3 regions of the Shewanella sp. WE21 genome follow, and region 3 is predicted to be linked to each of the others. Evidence: predicted binding sites of a transcription regulator. Region 3 holds the regulator's gene; each other region holds the start of a gene.
What was found. The regulator sigma-54, encoded in region 3, starts transcription at its own class of promoters, with help from an activator protein. The targets are predictions, from matches to a motif close to GTTGGCACGNNNNTNGNNT.
Positions count from the first base shown of each region.

Region 1 (7,279 bases), 2.0 Mb from region 3:
CTGTCGACATTATTTAACCATTTTGCCGCAGCTTGGATTGGTCAATGGGCCATTAACTGGGTAAGCCCTGATCTTGCACGTTATTTAGTGGCTGCGTCCTTCTTCGCGATCGCTCTTTGGGTGTTAATCCCCGATAAAGTCGATGCAGAAGAGAGCCGTTTCTATAAAATGGGCCCCTTTCTCGCCACCTTTATCCTGTTTTTTATCGCCGAAATGGGGGATAAAACGCAAATAGCAACTGTGGTATTAGCCGCAAAATACGATTCATTAACTATGGTGGTTGCTGGCACAACCTTAGGCATGCTGCTTGCTAACGTACCCGTAGTGATCGCAGGCCACTTCAGCGCCGAAAAATTGCCTATGTTGTGGATACACCGTGGCTGCGCCATATTGTTCGCACTACTGGGTGTCGCGACCCTGTTCTTCTAAGAATCGAGGCAGGGGTTTTGCTGCAGAATAAAATTTCTTCACGCAATATTTTATTCTTTTAAACCTAACCGTTTTGCAAGTCGGTGCAAATTACCTGTATCGATTTGCAATATTCTTGCACACGCAGCCCAATTTTGTTGATTCGCGGCTAAAACTTGGCGAATAAGTTGACGCTGATATCTCTCAGTCGCAGCCTTAAGCCCCAGCATAACACTGGAATTATCTTGCGATTGTCGCTCACGACAGGCCGAATCAGACCTAAATGCTAATTCACTGGCTGGCGTTGCGGCATCTGATGGCCTATCTTTGTCGACTGTTCTGTGTACTTGATTCATCAAAGAATCGAGCTGAAAATGTTTATTACTTAAGCTGATGTAAGCCGTTTTTAGCTCGGCTTTCGCCAACACCGCAGCCCTATGTATCGCATGCTCTAGCTCACGCACATTACCCGGCCATGTGTATTGCTCTAATAACTGCTGCGCTGCGGGTGTGATATTGATATGGGTGAGTCCTAACTTCGCTTTACAACGTTCAAGAAAAAAACCTGTCAGCATGACAATATCTTGCCCACGCTCTCTTAATGGTGCTACGTGGATAGGAAATACGCTCAACCTATGGTAAAGATCGAAACGAAAGCGCCCTTCCGTTGCCTCTTGGTGCAAAATTCGATTAGTGGCAGCAATAATCCGAGTATTCACTTTTAGGCTCTTATCACTGCCCACTCGCTGTAATTCACCGTATTGTAAAACCCTCAATAACTTAGCTTGCAGCCCCAAGGGAAGCTCCCCGATTTCATCTAAAAACAAGGTCCCCTTGTCAGCGAGTTCAAACTTGCCTTGCCTATGACTGATTGCCCCCGTAAATGCCCCTTTTACATGTCCAAATAACTCGCTTTCGGCGACGGACTCCGGCAATGCAGCGCAGTTCAAATAGATAAGTGATTTATCGGCTCTGGTCGATTGATTATGTATCGCCGCGGCCACTAACTCCTTACCCACGCCAGTTTCGCCGGTAATTAATACCGATAAATCAGTGCCTGCCACTGCACTTATCTGCTGCTTTAGCGATTGGATCTGTGTGGATTGCCCTATGATCTCCTGCTGACTAGCAGGACGATTGAGCACCTCAGTTCCATTGGAAACTTCAACAACTTGGGATTCTAGCTGTTGCATCAATAACGCAGTATTAAGACTGGCTGCGGCCAGTGCGCTGATCACACGCAACTCGCTATCACTAAAACCATCAAACTGATGAGGGTTGAAACCATCAATGGTGAGCGCCCCAATTAAGCGATCGTTCGCGATTAGTGGTAAACCAATGCAAGCATGTACATGTAAGTTCGCACTATGATGTGGAATTAAACCATCATACGGATCAGGAAGTTCACTGTCGGCCGGGAAACGAACCACATCGCCAGCACGGGCGATAGCCTCTAATCTCGGATGTTCACTAATTTGAAAGCGCCGCCCTAACACTTCGGCAAAGAGCCCATCTATCGCCAAGGGGACAAATTGCTGCTCCCGAAATGCCAATAATGCCGCAGCATCACAATTGACACGCCGCCTGACCACTGCCAACAAACGCTCAAATCTGTCTTGCGTCGACACGCCGACAGTTAAATCTAAGGCTAACTGAGTTAAATCAGCATGGGCACTCATAGCACATCCACAGTCAAATAAAGTCATATTGACAACAGTGTAATGTCAATTTGACTAATATCAAATTGTCATTATGACATCAGCAAGTGATTTAAAATGTTGAAATACGCTAATACCAATAAAAATCAAAACCTTAAAATATTGGCATGGTGAGTGCAATAAGAGATTTAACTAAATAAGCAAGATTTACGTAGCGCATTCATTATTAATTATCACAGGTGTACTTATGACTATTCATGTAAAAAACAATATCCACTGGGTGGGTCAACGCGATTGGGAAGTGCAAGATTTTCATGGTACTGAGTACAAGATAACTAAAGGCACAAGCTACAATAGCTACCTTATCCGTGAAGAAAAAACCGTGTTAATTGATACAGTTGATCATCGGTTTAGCCAGCAATTCTTACAAAATCTTGAAGCTGAAATTAATTTAACCGACATAGACTATATTGTGATGAACCATGCAGAGGAAGACCACTCAGGCGCCCTGACTGCATTAATGGCCAAAATTCCTAACACACCAATTTACTGCAGTGAAAATGCGGTCGACTCCATTGTAGGACATCACCACCACCCAGAATGGAATTTCATTACCGTAAAGACAGGGGATAGTTTAGCGATAGGCAATGGTAAGCAACTGATATTTATCGAAGCACCTATGTTGCATTGGCCAGATAGCATGATGACATACCTCACCGAAGATGCGGTTTTATTCAGTAACGATGCCTTTGGCCAACACTATTGCGACGAACATTTATTCAATGATGAGGTTGATCAAAATGAATTAATGGAACAATGCCTACGGTACTACTCAAACATTTTAACGCCCTTTAGCAGCCTAGTGACGGCTAAAATTCACGAAGTATTAAGCTTTAATTTACCTGTAGATATGATCGCAACTTCACACGGCATTGTGTGGCGTGATAATCCTGCCCAAATTATTCACCAATATTTAGCTTGGGCCGACGCTTATCAAGAAGACCGCATCACGATTTTCTACGACTCTATGTCCAATAATACTCGCATGATGGCCGACGGTATTGCTCAAGGTATCCATGATGTTGACCCCAATGTAGCGGTAAAAGTGTATAACGTCGCACGTCATGATAAAAACGAAATCCTTGCACAGGCATTTAGGTCAAAAGGTATTTTAGTCGGCTCATCCACCATGAATAATGTGATGATGCCTAAAATTGCCGCCATGCTTGAAGAAATCACGGGCCTGCGTTTTCGCAATAAAAAGGCGGCAGCTTTTGGTAGTTATGGCTGGAATGGCGGCGCAGTCGATAGAATTCACACTCGTTTGATGGATGCTGGTTTTGAAACCTCAGTGGGATTAAAAGTCAAATGGCGTCCCGATCGTGATGCGATGCAAGAATGCCGTCAGCACGGCCAGCGAATCGCGCGAGAATGGGCATTGCGTCCCCTCGATAGCGCTAATAGTCGCTCTATCATTAATCAAGTCATGTCAAAACCTAGCCAAGCCACCACGGCCAGTCAAACAGCTGAAAATACTGCTACTAATAACGTCCCTGTGACGGCACCGATTGCAACAAAAGCGTGCGAATTAAATGATACACAATCAATGATTTGCACCATTTGCCAATGGATTTACGACCCTGAAAAAGGAGAACCTAATCAAGATATCATTGCTGGCACACCTTGGACTCAAGTGGCCGAAGACTTTCTCTGTCCCGAATGTGGCCTAGGTAAAAGCGTTTTCGCTGTCATAAAAAATGAGGTGACTAATGCCTAAGCCAATCGTCATTATCGGCAGTGGATTCGCGGCATATCAGCTAGTCAAAACACTGCGACGTTTAAACCGCGAACAACCGATTACAGTTATCACAGCCGACTCTGGTGACGAATACCATAAACCAGATTTAAGCCATGTGTTTAGCCTTAAAAAAATGGCGTCAGACCTCATAAAATTGACCGCGACTGAATTTGCACATGAACAACAAATTGATGTAATAAATCACTGTGAAGTCATAAAAATAGATAAAGTTCGTCAGGTAGTCTGTTGCCATCAAGGACGCGAAATTGCGTACGAAAAATTAGTGCTTGCCACGGGTGCTCGGCCCTTTATTCCGCCTATAGAGGGGGATGGCGTTGATATCATCCACACAGTTAACAGCTTAATGGAGTATCAAGCCTGCGAAGCAGACATCCATGGTGCGAGGAGAGTACTGGTTATCGGTGCTGGTTTGGTCGGAGTTGAACTGGCAATGGACTTAGCAACTGCAGGTAAGCAAGTATTTTTGGTCGATCCACAAGCGAGCTTAATGCCGAATATGCTACCCGAAATGTTAAGCCACAAACTGACCGCTGTACTAACGCAGCATAACGTCACAGTGCAATTGCAAACCCGAGTCAGCCAACTGCAACACCAAGATGGCAGTATCTCTGTGTGCCTAGATAATGACCAGCGGTTTATTTGTGATGCGGTTATCTGTGCAGCGGGACTTCTCCCTAACAGTCAACTTGCCCAGCATGCGGGGCTAGAGGTCAATAAAGGTATCGTCGTTAACGAATGTTTACAAACCAACGATGCCCATATTTATGCGCTAGGTGATTGCGCCCAAATCAACGGCCAAAATAGGGCCTATTTGCAACCTGCGTTACTGAGCGCCAATGCGCTGGCGAACACATTACTGAACCAACCGACAGCAGTGAATTTTCCCGCCATGCTAATTAAAGTGAAAACGCCACTGTTACCTATCCAGCTCAGCGGTATAACAGTCAATGGCGTCCATCGCTGGCAAGTCGATATTGATGCTCAAGGAAGCTGTATTAAAGCATTCGACGTGGATGAAAAATTTATAGGATTTATCGTAACCGAGGATAAAATGCAGCAAGCGTTTGGATTGTTAAAGCAGCTAAATAGCCCTAACGCGGTACTCATCGCAGCCTAAGAGCACATTAACGAGAATGTTAATATTGTTGTCGCTGATAATAAAAACTGAGTAGAGGCTTTCTACTCAGTTTTATCGTTTCTACTATTTATTCAAACATTCGCAACAGCAACAGTTTAAAGACCTAATGCCAGTTTAATACGTTGTCCGTAATCCGCATCGGCTTGAGTAAAATGCGACACCATACGTTGCTGCACATCTAAACTCGCTTGACTTAATGAACCCGAAATTGTTGCCACTAGGCGCGCTTTCTCAGCTTCAGAGAAGATGCGATACAAATTACCCGCTTGGGTATAATCGTCTTGGTTATAACGACTGTAACGCGCCGCTTCACCTTCTAAACGCAATGGTGGTTCGCTAAAGTTTACTGGCTCAACCAAGGCATCAGCAGTGCTGTTCGGGCCATAGTTTGCCGAAGCGTCGCCACCCGTTTGGCTGCCATGATAAGGACATTGTGTACCCGCCATCGCACCTGCACGTTGATGGTGATTTGCCTTAGCGGCATGCGGGCAATTCACTGGCAATTGGTTGTAGTTAGCACCAATGCGGTAACGCTGCGCATCGGCGTAGGCAAATAAACGTGCTTGTAACATCTTGTCTGGTGAAGCCCCGACGCCTGGGACCAAATTACTCGGTGCTAATGCCACTTGCTCAACTTCAGCAAAGTAGTTTTGTGGCAGACGATTCAGCTCTAATACACCAATCTCAATTAATGGATAGTCGCTATGCGGCCAAACCTTAGTTAAATCAAATGGATTGATATAGTAAGTATTGGCATCCGCCTCAGGCATAATCTGCACATTAACCGTCCAACGCGGGAAGTTACCATCAGTAATAGCAACCACCATATCGCGCTGTGATGAATCGGGATCAATCCCTTTTAATTTATCAGCCTGTTCATTGGTTAAGTTGACCACGCCTTGCTGCGATTTAAAGTGGAACTTCACCCAGAAACGCTCGCCCTTGGCATTCCACAGCGAGAAAGTGTGTGAACCATAACCGTGCATTTGACGGTAGTTCGCCGGAATACCACGATCCGACATCAAAATGGTTACTTGATGCATAGCTTCAGGATTCAATGACCAAAAGTCCCACATAGCCTGCGGATCTTTTAAGTTTGTCTTAGGATTACGCTTTTGCGTATGGATAAAGTCTGGAAACTTAATCCCATCTCGCAAGAAAAAGGTCGGCGTATTGTTACCCACTATATCGTGATTACCACGGGCAGTATAAAAACGTAAACCAAAGCCTCGTGGATCGCGCTCTGCGTCGGCAGAACCCATTTCTCCACCTACGGTTGAGAAACGAATAAAGGTTTCGGTTTGCTTACCAACACCATTGAAATGGTCAGCAATGGTGTAATCGCTTAAATCTTTAGTCAGCGTAAATGTGCCGTAAACCCCTGTACCTTTGGCATGCACGATACGTTCAGGAATACGCTCACGGTTGAAATGGGCTAACTTTTCAATTAAATGCCAATCTTGTAATAGCAAAGGACCACGTTCACCCGCCGACAGTGAGTTTTGATCGTCGGCCACTGGGGCGCCGTTTTGGCTCGTTAAGTACTGACTTGTTTGATGTTGTTGACTCATGCCCTGCTCCTTAGTCTTGATTGCTGGTTAACCAGGTTTCAATTAAATCGTAAATGGTGGCCATGGTTTATCTCCTTGGCTGGCGACGTGTTGTCGATAGAGCAAGAATAGAGAATTACCATTTTAGAATAAAACGATTAAACTAGATTCATACAATCTAAAAAAAAGATTAAAGATAAGTTTGGCAAGACAGTTAATGAATTACACGGACTCACAGCCAATGGTCCGCTCACATCACTTAAGATGCTGTTGAAAAACCAAATAGCTGCTCAGGACAATGGAGCGAAGTGCGGTGCGAGAAAGCGGAGTTAAGCTGATACACTGCCATTAACTGCTGGATAAGTCGGCTTCACGATAAAGCTTAACCAAATAATAAGTGTCAATCAGCACGATAAAAAAGTTAACTAAGGCAACAGGATAAGCCCCAATTGCCACACCATAGGCCACAAATAAAGCCGCACCAATGAGATTCCACCAGCGCAGTTTCTTAATGTTTGACATCATCAGTGATATTGCAACGACCACTGAAGCTAAATAACCAACCCATTCCCAAATTGTAGCGTTATCCATATCCAATCCTTATCTATATATTATTTAAATCAAACGATTGATACGCCATTCACACCACAGGTAATAAGCTGGCTCATTGCATTTAGCGTTTAACGACAGCCGCCGTCATCCGTGA
Region 1 covers NZ_CP023019.1:704,523-711,801, forward strand. The annotation lists gene CKQ84_RS02970 (TMEM165/GDT1 family protein) at 1-429, shown strand, start outside; gene norR (nitric oxide reductase transcriptional regulator NorR) at 480-2,087, opposite strand; gene norV (anaerobic nitric oxide reductase flavorubredoxin) at 2,314-3,843, shown strand; gene norW (NADH:flavorubredoxin reductase NorW) at 3,836-5,002, shown strand; gene katB (catalase KatB) at 5,119-6,594, opposite strand; gene CKQ84_RS02995 (YgjV family protein) at 6,922-7,164, opposite strand; gene CKQ84_RS03000 (PaaI family thioesterase) at 7,247-7,279, opposite strand, start outside.
Region 1: norV (anaerobic nitric oxide reductase flavorubredoxin) is a predicted target of sigma-54. The motif match lies at 2,228-2,246, and genes of this name have one in related genera.

Region 2 (7,279 bases), 800 kb from region 3:
CCCTAAAACACCCGCACCACTGACGCCCAAAGCCTCAGTCTTGACTATAGCAGGATCACTACCAGTGTAGACACCAACAGAATTAAACTTGAGGACAGAGCCTTTCCAACCACCAGCAGTTTGAGCTGTGCCCGTTGCATCAGGTGTACCATCGCCAGTGGTATCTGTTTGATAAGTACCAGCAGGACCGGCTAGATCGACTTGTTTTCCATCAACAGCATAGTAAGCTACCCAATTGTTCTCACCATTGTACGAACCATCTTTGGGCTTAACAAAATAAGTGGTCATAATATGTGGCTCACCGAGTGAGTCATAAATTGTCATTGATGTAACGTTATTGTAGGTTTTTGCATCTAGAGGATCGAATGCCGCGGGGTCGAGTGCACTTTCCTTAGCATTTAAGTTCATTTGTAAAGTAACATTCTCAGTCTTTACAGGGCTACCTGCAGTGTCTGGTATTTGTACCGGCTTAGCCGTCGTTAAACTCACTGATGTCGAGTTCCCATCTTTATCCACTGGGAAAGTTTGCAAATAATTACCAGCAGAATCAACCATGTAATTATTTTTATCGACCTTAAATGCTCCAGCACGGGTAAACGAGTGGTCTAATGTACCCAGTTCAGAGGCAGTAACGAAAAAGCCACCCCCTTTAATCGCCATATCAAGGGAGTTATTCGTCAACTGTAAGCTACCTTGATGGAATTGCTGTGCCACTTGGCTCGTCGCAACACCACCACCGACAGCAGTTTTAGCATTTGAAAAAATAGAATTAGCGTAAACATCCGCAAATTCAGCACGGGACTCTTTAAAGCCAATGGTGTTCGCATTAGCAATGTTATTCGCCGTAGTGTTTAAATCTTTCTGCGCAGCAGAAATGCCACTCAATGCAATGTTAAACGACATAATTCACCTCTACACTTGACTCAATTCATTTATGAGCGATTTACGCCCAATTCGGATGCTGCAAAAATTCTTTTATACAAGCTTAGGTTTCAGACACAGCTAACACATCGGTTAACTTGATGCCCATACCGCCTCTCAAGTTAAGAATCGCGCCAGTACTGGCCGTACCGAGAGAAACGCTGGTCACATGAGCATAGGTCGAGACTGGCAATTCTTGGGATTTCCCATCCACTAAACCACTCGCCTTGATCGTATAGTTACCTGCGGTTACAGGTTTTCCATCTTTATCGAGGCCATCCCAGTTAACATCGACATTGCCCCCCTTACTGCCATCAACTTTAAAGGTGGTCACAACTTGGCCTTTCTCATCCTCAACACGTACAGTAACTTCAGGAATTTTAGCTGGCGTGCTAATCACACCTTTTATTGTTGGGCTTTCAGCTGAAATGTTACCTGTATCAGTTGGGATCAACACCTTGCGACCAACAAGTCCTGATGCCTGTAATGCTTGGCTTGATGTCATAACACCGTTTAAATTAACGATTTCCTTATTCAACTTAGTAATACCATCAACCGTCGAGAATGATGCCATCTGCGCAATCATTTGGTCGTTGTCGACGGGCTTAAAGGGATCTTGCATCGATAACTGTTGGCTTAATAACGAGAAAAAGTCATCTTGAGTTAACTGCTGGCTTTTTGCTTCCGGTACTATTGACTCTTTTGGCAAACGTATGCCATCAAGAAACGGATTACCCGTTGAGCTGGTTGATGAATTCGTCGTAACGGCATTTGGCTGACTCTTATTTTGAGCCGTCTGCGCCGACGCTTGGTTAATTTGATTAATGAGGCTCACAGCTTACCTCCTAAGTAACACATGTTATTTACCCATCCCAAGTGTTTGTTGCAGCATAGACTTAGCTGCTTCAGCGACTTGAACATTCATTTGATATGAGCGCGAAGCAGAAATCATATCTGCCATTTCTTCCATGACATTAACATTCGGTTTATAAATAAAGCCGTCCGCATCCGCCATTGGATGATCGGGCGAATATTCTTTCAGTAGTGGTTTATCACTTTCTACAATGCCTTTTACCGCAACGCCTTGAGAAGCTTGTTGCTGACTTTGGGCTTTAGCCATTTCGGCTTCAAAAATGGGATGACGGGAACGATAGGTCTTATCTACACTACTCGAGACGGAATCCGCGTTAGCTATGTTGCTCGCGGTGGTGTTTAGCCTGACCGATTGAGCAGACATTCCCGAGCCAGCAACATCAAATATGCTAAATAAACTCATGATTAATCCCCTCTCAACGCTTTCTTCATGCCACTAAACTTACTATCTAAAAAACCTAGCGACATTTGATATTCAAGTGCATTTTGCATGAATGCCGATTGTTCCTGTTGGATATCAACAGTATTACCATCACCGGTATCGGGTTGATTTGGCACACGGAACTTAACAAATTGCCCAGTCAACTCCGCAAGCCCAAAATGCTTATCTGGCTCTTGCATTTCAAGACTATTTCGCTGCAGCTGTTGGCCTCGAGCGGCCTGCATTGCCGCAGAAAAATCAACATCGCGGGCTTTGTAATGTGGCGTATCCGCGTTAGCGATATTGCTTGAAATAACTTCAGCCCGCTGCGCTCTAATACCGAGAGTGTATTGATGCACACCCAGTGCATTATCAAAATTGATCGCCATAAAATTGCCTCCTCGTGTTCTCACGAAAACAAAGCAATTCATGTGCCAACATCAGGAAAATTTTGAGAATAACAACAAGGATGAACAAGCGATGAGTAAAAAATTACCGACAATTGTCGGTAATTTTCTTTAGAGCGGCTGAGTTAAGTCTTTTTTTGGTAATAAATGCCAGGGTTACAACGAACCATATCAAACTCGTCCGTTAAACCAGCGATAGATTCTGATGCACCGAGAAATAAAATCCCTTTGGGATTGAGAGCGGCAGCGAATTGCCGCAAAATTTTTGCCTTTGCCTCTGGTGCAAAATAAATCAGCACATTGCGGCAAAAGATAATGTCGAACTTGCCAAGCAGACTATAACTCTCGAGTAAATTATGCGCTCTAAAGTTCACCAACCGCTTCACATTGTCCTTTAACTTCATATTGCCTGAAGGTAATGCATCAAAAAACTGACGCTTACGTTCTTCAGATAAACCACGCGCTAATGCCAAACTATCGTACTCGGCATTTTTGCAACGTTCCAACATGGAAGGAGATAAATCCGTTGCTTGAATCGAAGCACTACCAGCCAGGGCACCAGGCTTCTTCTGTTGATACTCAAGAATAGTCATAGCCAATGAGTATGGCTCTTGGCCAGACGAGCAAGCCGCAGACCAAATTTTAAGCGGACGCCCCAGACGACTGTATTCAGGTAGTAGGACATTATTCAACAACTCAAATGGATAACGATCACGGAACCAAAGGGTTTCATTAGTCGTCATAGCATCGATCACTTCAGCTCTGAGCGCACGCTCAGTAGGCTTCATCGAATGCTTAACCACATCAGATAAGGATGGCAGGTTATATTTGCCCATCAAAGGAGCAAGACGACTGCGCACAAGATATTGCTTATTTTCACCCAGTACGATGCCGCTGTGTTGCTCTAAGAACAACCTAAATTGATTATATTCAGCCTCAGCGAGTGATTTATTTGGCACATTCACATCCTAAATCCTATAGCAAGCACCAAAATCAGTGCGAAACCATCATGTTATAAAGTCGAGATTATAGCGTAAAGCGTATCTAGGTACTAACCTACAGCAATTACAAACTTAAATGCTTATTCACAGCAGCAGCCAGTTCGTCGGGATTAAACTTAGCGATAAAGTCATTAGCCCCCACTTTTTGAACCATTGCCTGATTGAATACACCACTTAACGAAGTATGCAGTACCACTTTAATATGCTTAAGCTTAGGATCATCTCGGATTTCAGCGGTCAGGGTGTAGCCATCCATTTCAGGCATCTCAATATCAGAGATTATGAGGGGGATCTCATCGGCCACATTATCCATCTCTTTGGCGATCTCTTTAAGCTTGTCTAATGCTTCGCGACCATCTTTTGCGGTATCAATTTGTAAATTCAATGACTCGAGTGAACGAATAATTTGTTTACGCGCCACGGCAGAATCATCAATAACCATAATATGATAATGCTGAGTTCTGTCGAGGGTCAGTTTTTCATTGGCTTCTTCACTGATAGCCGTTTTAACTGGTGAAATCTCATCTAAGATTTTTTCCACATCGAGAATTTCAACTAATTCACCTTCAATTTCAGTCACAGCTGTCAGATAAGAATAACGGCCAGCACCTTGCGGCGGAGGCATAATCGCTTCCCAATTCATGTTGATGATCCGCTCAACAGAACTGACCAAGAAGCCTTGAACACTGCGGTTATATTCAGAAATAATGATGAAACAGTTTTCAGTGCTCGCTAAAGGTTTTCCCCCTGTTGCCGCACTCAAATCAATCACTGAAATGGTTGTTCCACGAATATGAGCAACACCCTTCACATAAGGATTAAGTTTAGGCAAAGTGGTCAGTGGTGGACACTGCAGTACTTCTTTCACCTTAAACACGTTAATCCCAAACCGTTGACGACCGTTTAATTTAAAAAGCAGTAATTCTAAACGGTTTTGTCCAACGAGCTGGGTTCGTTTGTTGACTGAATCAAGAATACTCGACATAACTCTGCCTTGTTGTTCTGTTTATGTTCGGCCCTATAACTCAGTTGAGTATAGGCATATTAATTGCTTACGTCTTATCTATCGATAAACATAGTCGAAACTGAGTCAATCTTCTGACAGTGATGCAAATTATTATTACAGTGGTCAGCTTCGAACTTAATAAAAGTATAGGTGCATTCTGGCGTTACAAGCTAGTCTCTTCATTATGAAAGTAAATTTAGTCTGTTTTTTTAGTCTTTTCACCCTCTTCATGCCCGCTTTTGCGAGTGCAGAGCCTATTGTCCCCACCGTATCGGCAATCTCAGAATTAGCTAAAGCGCTTATTTCAGAAAAAATATCCGTTCCAGAAAATGCCAAAGTAAATATTTCGCCACAGATGGTTGACGCAAGAATGCTGCCGTCACAATGTTCATCTCCAATGAAAGTAGAACTGGCTAGCGATAGGGAAATTAGCCGTAATAACACCTTAAAAGTCAGCTGCGATACACAAGACTTAGCTTACCCTTGGCAAATCTATATCTCGGTTCGGGTGGATATCTTATTCCCCGTTGTTGTCTCAACCGAAATCTTAGCACCAGGCGAACTCATCTCTCCTAGTCAAGTAGAAGTCCGTTACATTGAACAAAATAGCTTGAGAGGTGCCGAATTCGATGACCCGAGTAAATTGGCTGGCGTGCGAGTAAAACGACGAGTAGCAAAAGATAATCCAATATTAAGCAACAACTTATGCTTCGTTTGTAAAAATGATTCGGTATCTATCTACGTTCGTTCAGGCTCATTCGAGCTCAAAACAGTGGGCGAAGCCCTACAAGATGGCAATAAAGGTGATCGGATCAGAGTCAAAAATAGCAGTTCAAACAAAGAACTAGATGCTATAGTCACAGGCATTGGCGAAGTTGAAGTAAGAATGTAAAATAATCTAAAGCTTTTTTGTAAGCTGCCGATACCCCAGTTAAGAAATCCCGTACACACGACGCTGGAGCCTAAAATGGCAATTGATATTAGCAAACTCAATACTGCAACGACTGCGCAAGTTCGTTCAGGCGCAACGAAAACGAGCAGCGATCAATCTGCTCAAGTTGCTGCAAAATCGACAACACCACAGAGAAGCGATTCAGTGGTCATTACGGCCCAGGCACAACAACTTCAAGGAGCTCAGACTAAAATGGCTAGCCTTCCTGAAGTTGATCAAAAGAAAGTAGCCGAAATCAAACAAGCTATTGCCGAAGGTCGCTATAAAATTGACCCTGAAAAGTTGGCTGCCAATATTGCAAGTTTTGAAGCCGAACTTAATGACTTAAATAAAGAGTAACTATGACTGAAATAGCTAAACTGGTAGATCTACAACACGCCCATTTGGCTGTTCTTAAGCAAATCATACTCAAGGAAAAAGGCGCTTTGGTTGACCAAAACGCCGATTTACTGCTTTCCCTTGCTAACGAAAAATCGCAATGTCTGAAAGAACTAAAGAATAATGATGATATTCTGGCAAAACACAGTGATAAATCGCTACTCACTCAGCAAGTCGAACTCGTACATAAAATGGCCGAGATCAAAGACGCATTGACTGAATGCAAAGAATTAAACGAACAAAATGCCAGTTTAATTGAGATGAATTTAGCGAGTTTAAATCGCTTTGCTCAAGCTTTACAAGCCAGCAGAAACGCCTCCAGCCTCACCTATAACGATAAAGGCAAGACCTCGACTATCTCAAGTTTAGGCAATGATTTAAAGGCCTAACAAGCGCATCACTCCCACTTAGCATTCCCTTTTCTAAGCTCTGATTAGATCTTAATGTCTTGTACAAAAAGAAAAGCCGCGTTAATACGCGGCTCAATACATGCTGTTGAACATACATTCAATAACGCTAGAAATACGTCACTTCCTTCACTCGTTGTGGACGGTTCTGTTGTTGATAAAGCGCCCAAACCTGTGAAAAATCAAGTTCTAACTCAGTGACATAATGCTCGCCTGCTGGATAACTCTTAACGACTCGTGCGCCGCGGATCACGCCAGAAACTGACGCTTTGACATTATCGTCCGTCAACATCCAATCACTGACACTGCTATTTGCCGTTATTTTCTGCCCATAAACTTGTTCCGCTAATTCACGATAAGCCACAATTTTTGATGCCTGCATAGCCATCAACACTCTTTGTGATTGCTCTTTAGCCGGTTGAGTCGCTAAGGGCGCATATCCTATAGCCGTTAACTTAGGAAAACTCGGCGGCGGCACATCTTCCCATTGCACATATCTATCTTTAGCAGCGCAGCCAGTTAGCATTAGCGCCACAATAACTAAAAGGTAGCGTTTCATTTTCCATCTCCTAAGACACGCACTTCATTCATGCCTGGACTCGCCTGACGATATAAGATGCCATTTTGTGACACAATTTGCTCCGAAGGCTGCATGTAGTTTGCCAACTCTTTTTGAGTCACAAAAGTTTGAGATGCCGATACCACGCGATTGTTACTAATGTTCACAATCCGAGTATTGATCGCCATACCATTGGTTACTACGCTCATAGTCGAAACGACAAGATGCTCAACAGGAAGATCTTTCGACAATTTTTGCCAATCTCGCGTCAAAATAAAATCCCCGTCAGATGTTACTCTCAAGCCATCAGCTAAGTTTAAATCCACCACATTAAACTGAAAGCTATGGAGCGAT
Region 2 covers NZ_CP023019.1:3,471,283-3,478,561, reverse strand. The annotation lists gene flgE (flagellar hook protein FlgE) at 1-903, opposite strand, end outside; gene flgD (flagellar hook assembly protein FlgD) at 986-1,756, opposite strand; gene flgC (flagellar basal body rod protein FlgC) at 1,781-2,197, opposite strand; gene flgB (flagellar basal body rod protein FlgB) at 2,200-2,604, opposite strand; gene CKQ84_RS15335 (protein-glutamate O-methyltransferase CheR) at 2,748-3,587, opposite strand; gene CKQ84_RS15330 (chemotaxis protein CheV) at 3,688-4,608, opposite strand; gene flgA (flagellar basal body P-ring formation chaperone FlgA) at 4,814-5,521, shown strand; gene flgM (flagellar biosynthesis anti-sigma factor FlgM) at 5,597-5,920, shown strand; gene CKQ84_RS15315 (flagella synthesis protein FlgN) at 5,923-6,348, shown strand; gene CKQ84_RS15310 (LPP20 family lipoprotein) at 6,476-6,925, opposite strand; gene CKQ84_RS15305 (FlgO family outer membrane protein) at 6,922-7,279, opposite strand, start outside.
Region 2: flgB (flagellar basal body rod protein FlgB) is a predicted target of sigma-54. The motif match lies at 2,636-2,654, and genes of this name have one in related genera.

Region 3 (7,279 bases):
CCTCAACGGGCGTGAGTGTGACCCGTAACGGCGATAACATCATTTTGAATATGCCTAATGAAGTGACCTTCGGCGTAGATCAAACCGAGTTAAGTGACGGTGCTAAACGCGTGCTGAATTCAGTGGCGGTTGTGGCCAAGGAATACAGCAAAACGCAGCTTAACGTATTAGGTTATACCGACAGCAGTGGTTCAGACTCTTACAATTTACGTCTGTCACAGGTCCGTGCTAGCGAAGTGGGTAATTACTTGATGAGTAAAGGCGTTGCCTCTGCCCGTGTAAAATCAAAAGGTATGGGTGAAGCGAGTCCTATTGCATCAAATGCCAATGCAAATGGCCGAGCACAAAACCGCCGCGTTGAGATCGTACTAATACCAACGGGTAAATAGTCTGGTCTAAGCACAAAGTTCTCGCTGAAAAAGTCGCCTGGGGCGACTTTTTTGTTTTCAGTGGTGGGCTAATTGAGTGATTAGCTTGCCGTGCTTCAATTAGACAATTTGTCCTTTATGAAGCGCACCTTGAGTGACCTGCACCACAAACATATCACTGCTAATTACCTTGGGATGAGTTCAGCTTGATCCCTTTATCGATTTCACGTTCTGTATGGGGATAAGTCACAAGAATGACTTTTAGTGCCTAAAGGAGAATATGACTATGATAAGCAAAAATGTGTTACTAGCCTTGAGTTTAAGTCCTGTCATCATGGTGACGGCTGTACAAGGAGTGCCGATGAAAGCCGAAGTGACCACAGGAGCCGCGCCGATAGAACTGCGCGCAGCAGGCAGTTTAAAGGCTGCGATGAGTGATATTATTGCTGCTTATCAAGCACAGTCGCAAATGAGTGTTGTAGCGCAATATGCGCCCTCAGGTTTATTGTTAAAACGCATTCAAGAGGGCGAGAAAGTCGATATCTTTGCCTCGGCGAATATGAAACATCCACAGGCATTAGTGGATTCGGGTCAGGGCGAAGCGGTGCAAATGTTTGCCCGTAATCAACTCTGCGCCATTGCTCAAGACACAGTTCAGGTGACGAGTTCGACCTTACTCGATACCTTGTTAGATCCTAAGGTTAAAGTCGGCACCTCAACCCCGAAAGCCGACCCCGCGGGTGATTATGCCTGGGCCGTTTTTGCTAAGGCCGAAGTGGTAAAACCTAATGCGAAAGCCGCGTTAGAGACCAAGGCATTACAACTGACGGGCGGCCCTGAGAGCGTTAAATCGCCTAAGGATCGTAACCCCTATGGCTGGGTAATGGAAAACAAGCAAGCGGATATCTTTTTAACCTATTGCACTAATGCTGTGCTGGCTAAAAAAGAAGTGCCGAGTTTACAAATCATCGACTTACCGCAGGAACTCGCCGTGGGTGCCGACTATGGTTTACTGGTTTTACAAGGCGCTAATACTGTCGCTAAGCCGTTAGCTGAGTTTATTCTATCGACCAAAGGCCAAGCGATTTTGAGCAGTTATGGTTTCCAACCTCCGGCAAAATAGCCTTCTTTAGTTTTCCTGCGGGATAAAAAACGGCACCTTTGAGGTGCCGTTTTTGTTATTAGCTCAAACTGTTAAAGCGTTAGTTCATCAGGTAGAGCGTCGCTAACCCGAGGAAGGCGAACAGGCCAACCACGTCAGTGACTGTGGTGAGCACCATACCGCCAGCGAGGGCAGGATCGATTTTAAGTCGTTTTAAAATCAATGGAATACTCGCACCTGCAAGCCCAGCTACTGTCATGTTGATCAGCATGGCGCTACCAATTAATCCCGCCAGTGCCATATCATCCTTCCATAGCCACACGGCGACAAAGACTAAAATAGACCACATCAAGCCATTGAGAAAACCAATAGATAGCTCTTTACCGATAAGCCAGCGGGCGTTGCTTTGGCCTATATGTCCTAAAGCAATACCGCGGATCACGAGCGCTAAGGTCTGATTACCGGCAACACCGCCCATGCTAGGGACAATCGTCATTAGGATGGCGATAGTGGCAAATTGCTCAATAGTGCCTTCAAACATATTGCTGACCGACGAGGCGAGCAGGGCGGCGAATAAGTTAATCGTGAGCCAGAGTGAGCGACGTAGGGTACTTTTTAGCACTGGACCAAAGGTATCTTCATCTCCGTCCATCCCCGCCATACCCATCATGGAATGTTCAGCATCTTCGCGGATAACATCGACTACGTCATCGATTGTGATACGCCCGAGTAGCTTACCATCACTGTCGACGACAGGTGCCGATACCCAGTCATTGCGTTCGAATTTCTGCGCGACTTCGCTGTCGGACATGCTCACCGGAATACTTTGAATATTGGGATCCATGATATTGCGAATTGTGGTGCTTGGCGCGCAAGTCAGCAGATCTGCCAGCCTAACACCGCCAAGGACTTTGTCCTGTTTGTCGACCACATATAAGGTATCTGTGGTGTCGGGTAGGTTGCCCCTTTGCCGAAGATAGCGCAGCACCACATCGATATTCACATCGGGTCTTAAGGTGACTGTATCCGTATTCATCAAGCTGCCGGCGGTCTCATCTGGATAAGATAGGGCTTGTTCTACCCTCAGGCGATTTTGCTCCGTCATCGACTGCAACACTTGTTTGTAAACGGCGTCGGGAAGACTTCGCAGAATATAGGCGAGATCGTCGGTGTCCATGCTTGCTGTCGCTTTCGCGACTCGCTCAGGGCTCATGCTGCGGATCAGTGGGTCTTTGAGTTCTTCACTCAACTCATCGAGTATGTCGCCTATTTGTTCCTGATCGATGAGCTGCCACAGTACTTGTCTGGCACTTGGCGGTGATGATTCTAAGATCAGCGCGATATCTGAGGCGGCCATTTTTTGCAGCATATTGCGCACGTGTACGAACATGCCGCTGCTAAGCGCTTGGTTTAACTGGTCAAGACTATGTCCGGTGTGATCGTTTTCTGAATTATCTACGGGCATTTGTCCTCCATTGTGCGGCAAATTGGTTTGAGATCTTAGTGTTGGGCTAGGATTTAGCGGTGACTAAGCGTCAGTCGATGACATAGATTTAGGCGGCTAAGGTAAGGTTAAGGTTTGCGCAATGACCGCTAGTGTAATCGCCAGTAGCTTGTATCGTCGAGCGACAAATGTTTTGCCATGTCTGAATGGCAAGTTTTTTAAACTAGACATGAAGTGAAACTAACGATGAAGTGCTTAGTGTGAAGTGAAACTAACAGGCTTCGTCAAACTTAGCGTCGATTAAGGCACAAATGGCATCGAGAGCCGGCTCTGCATCTGGGCCTTCGGCGATAAGCTTGATGGTTTTACCCATGCCAGTTTCAAGCATCAGCAAGCCAAGCACACTGGCGGCCGATGCTTGTTTATCACCTTGGATTAAGGTGATGGTCGCATCAAACTCGGAAGCCAGTACCACCAACTTAGTGGCGGCACGGGCATGTAAACCGAGCTTATTACAGATGGTTATCTGACGTTCAAGCTTTGGCATTATTGAGCTCTCGATGACGGGCATAAACTTTATGTTTACCGTTACTAAAGCGTTTTGCCAATTGCTCTGCGACGTAAACCGATCTGTGCTGTCCACCTGTGCAGCCAATGGCCACAGTTAAATAACTGCGATTGTTACGCTCGAGGTGCGGCAGCCAAGTCTCCAGTAAATTTTCGATTTGCCAGATGAACTTATTGACCAGTGGTTGGCGATTTAAGAACTCAGCTACGGGTTCATCTAAGCCAGTTAATGGCCGCAGCGCCAGCTCCCAGTGGGGATTGGGCAGGAAGCGCACATCGAACATAAAGTCGGCTTCGGTGGGCATTCCGTGCTTAAAGCCAAAGGACTCGAAGTTGATCACGAGTTCTTTATCGACACTACCAAGGAGAATTTGTCTGACTTGGTCGCTTAAATCATAGATATTCAAATTCGACGTATCTATGTAGTGATCGACCAGTTTTGACATAGGCTCGAGCAGTTTCCCCTCCAGCTTTATCGCTTCTTGCAAAGAGACTCGGCTCTTCGACAAAGGATGCAAACGGCGGGTTTCGCTGTAACGCTTGAGCAGAATTTTATCGCTGGAGTTAAGGAAGAAGCTCGTTAACTCAGTATCTGGTGGTAGGCTAGCGAGTTGTTTCACTAAGACCTTATCCTGCTCAGGCATGTTACGCACGTCGACACTGATGGCGACGAGATCGTTACTGCCTTTGAGTTGCTCAAGCAAACTGCCAATCAATGGCAAGGGAAGGTTATCGACACAATAATAGCCGAGATCTTCGAGTACCCTAAGGGCGACAGATTTGCCTGAGCCTGAGCGGCCCGACACTATGACCAGTTTCATCCAGTGATTACCTGATAGAGTTCCGTTTCATCATGCGTCTTGCGTAATTGCTTTAATATTTGCTTGTCGCTCAGCTTTTCGGCCATGCAAGACAAAGTACTTAAGTGCTGCTGACATTGGTCTGCAGGCACCAGTAGTGCAAATAAAATATCAACAGGTTGCTTATCGATAGCATCAAATGCTATCGGCTCTTCACACTTAATTAGTATGGCAATGGGCTGATCTATATCGGCTAGTCGACCATGTGGAATGGCGATGCCGTTACCTATACCTGTGCTCCCCATCTTTTCGCGCGCCACTAGGCTTTCGAATATCTCTTGAGATGAGAGGGTCGGGTACTGGGCAGCGACTAAGTCGCTGATGAGTTCCAGTACCTTTTTCTTGCTGCCCGGAGTGGCGCAGGTAGTGCACTCCGGCCGCAGTATGGTACAAAGTTCCATTATTAGTGTTTTGTTAACTTCTCTTTGTGTTTAATAACCTGACGGTCAAGCTTGTCAATCAGGGCGTCTATAGCGGCATACATGTCAGCATGCTCTGAAGTAGCAAAAACTTCACCACCTATGAGGTTTATTCTCGCTTCGGCAATCTGTTGCATTTTCTCAACATTGAGCACAACGTGCACATTATTGATCTGTTCGAAATGGCGTTCAAGTTTTGAAAACTTTTCTTCTACATATGCACGTAACGATTCGGTAATTTCGATATGGTGCCCACTTAGGTTTATTTGCATAGAAACGTCCTCCGATATCCACTGTAGGTTATAAACTTTTACGCTGATTAGAAGGTGGAATAAGCATAGCCTCTCGGTACTTCGCAATGGTTCTGCGGGCTACGTTGATCCCTTGTTCTGCCAGAAGTTGTGCCATCTTACTATCGCTTAATGGTTTTTTCTGGTTTTCCGCTGCCACCAGTTTCTTTATAAAGGCTCTGATTGCTGTGGATGAGCACTCACCACCATCGTCAGTACCGACGTGGCTAGAGAAGAAGTATTTTAGTTCAAAAAGTCCCTTAGGGGTATGCATGTATTTTTGAGTTGTGACCCGTGAGATGGTGGACTCATGCATTTCTACCGCTTCGGCAATATCGTTAAGCACCATAGGCTTCATGGCTTCTTCACCGTACTCAAAGAAACCCTGCTGATATTGCACTATGCAATTAGCAACTTTAAGCAAAGTATCGTTACGACTTTCTAAGCTCTTAATAAACCATTTAGCCTCTTGCAGATGGCCGCGAATAAATTGGCTATCGGCTTGGTTTTTGGTACTGCGTGCCATAGAAGCATAATGTTGATTTACATTGATTTTTGGCATGCAGTCAGGATTAAGCTCAACGACCCAGCGGCCATTTTTCTTCGACACAGACACATCTGGGATAACGTATTCGTCATTATTGGGCGTGATCAACAAACCTGGGCGAGGATTGAGGGTTTGGATGAGTGCTATACCATCCCTTAATTCATCTTCTTTTAATTTAGTCTTACGCATCAACAACCTAAAGTCTCGGGCGGCGATCAGATCTAAATGATCTTTGATCAGCATGCGGGCGTTTTCTAGGTTGGGAGTATCAGCGGCGAAATGCGACAGTTGGATCAACAGGCATTCACTTAAATCGCGGGCGGCAACGCCTATGGGATCAAAATGCTGAATACGCTTGAGTACGGCTTCGACTTCGTCAAGCTCAACTTCAGGATTGCCCATGGCTTCGAGAATTTCTTCAGTGCTTTGGGTGAGATAGCCCTGATCGTCGATGGCATCAATAATGGCGGTGGCAATGGCTAAATCGGTTTCAGAAAACGGCGTGAGGTTTTTTTGCCATTCTAAGTGTTCGTACAAACCTTCACTGGTCTCGCCTTGGAAGGGCATATCGTCTTCACGACTGCCGCCGGGGCCTGAGTTTGGGGAGGCGGTAAACACTTCATCCCATGTGGTGTCCATGGGGAGCTCATCGGGCATGGATTCTTTGGTTAGCGACTCTGCCGTGTCTATGGTGGAGCTGTCTTTTTCTGGTGGCAGAGTGCTAGATTCACTGAAATCCGTATCGGATAGCGTTTGGTTTACAGGGGTTTTAGTGGCGTCGAATTGATCCTCTTCCAGCTCGAGAAGGGGATTAGAATCTAATGCTTGCTGGATCTCTTGCTGCAGTTCTAATGACGACAGTTGCAACAGACGTATGGCCTGTTGTAATTGTGGCGTCATGGTTAACTGTTGACCCAGTTTGAGCTGGAGTGACGCTTTCATGTTACCGCTGATCCCTACGTTATTATTGTTGGATGAGGTCGCTTATTATTATCTTGAGTGAAGCCCAATGGCGGTATAAATTGCCTCCATTGGCTTCGCTCGATTAACTATAGCCTGAATTGTTCACCTAAGTACACAGCCCTAACTTGCTGATTGTCTAAGATCTCTGCAGGAGTTCCTTCGGCAATCAGGTTTCCGTGACTCACAATATAAGCATGTTCACATACATCTAATGTCTCGCGGACATTATGGTCTGTGATCAGTACGCCAAGGCCGCGACTTTTGAGTTGTTCGATAATCTTCTTGATGTCGATAACCGAAATAGGATCGACGCCGGCAAACGGTTCATCGAGCAAAATGAACTTAGGATTAGCGGCTAAAGCTCGCGCAATTTCGACGCGACGACGTTCGCCACCCGACAATGACATGCCTTGGCTGTCACGGATGTGGGTGATATGAAACTCTTCGAGCAGATGTTCTAGTTCTTCTTCTCGTTCTTCGTTTTTAAGTTCTTTACGAGTTTGCAGTACTGCCATGATGTTGTCATGAACAGTTAGCTTACGAAAGATACTGGCTTCCTGCGGTAAGTAACCTATGCCTTTGCGGGCACGCAGATGCATAGGATCTGCGGTTAAATCATCATCGTCGATAAAGATATGTCCCTTATCGCTCTTCACTAGCCCGACAACCATGTAAAAAGTCGTGGTTTTACCTGCACCGTTTGGACCGAGTAGGCCAAC
Region 3 covers NZ_CP023019.1:2,667,039-2,674,317, forward strand. The annotation lists gene CKQ84_RS11565 (OmpA family protein) at 1-389, shown strand, start outside; gene CKQ84_RS11570 (molybdate ABC transporter substrate-binding protein) at 655-1,491, shown strand; gene mgtE (magnesium transporter) at 1,571-2,935, opposite strand; gene CKQ84_RS11580 (HPr family phosphocarrier protein) at 3,186-3,461, opposite strand; gene rapZ (RNase adapter RapZ) at 3,448-4,302, opposite strand; gene ptsN (PTS IIA-like nitrogen regulatory protein PtsN) at 4,299-4,742, opposite strand; gene hpf (ribosome hibernation promoting factor) at 4,745-5,032, opposite strand; gene CKQ84_RS11600 (RNA polymerase factor sigma-54) at 5,061-6,539, opposite strand; gene lptB (LPS export ABC transporter ATP-binding protein) at 6,647-7,279, opposite strand, start outside.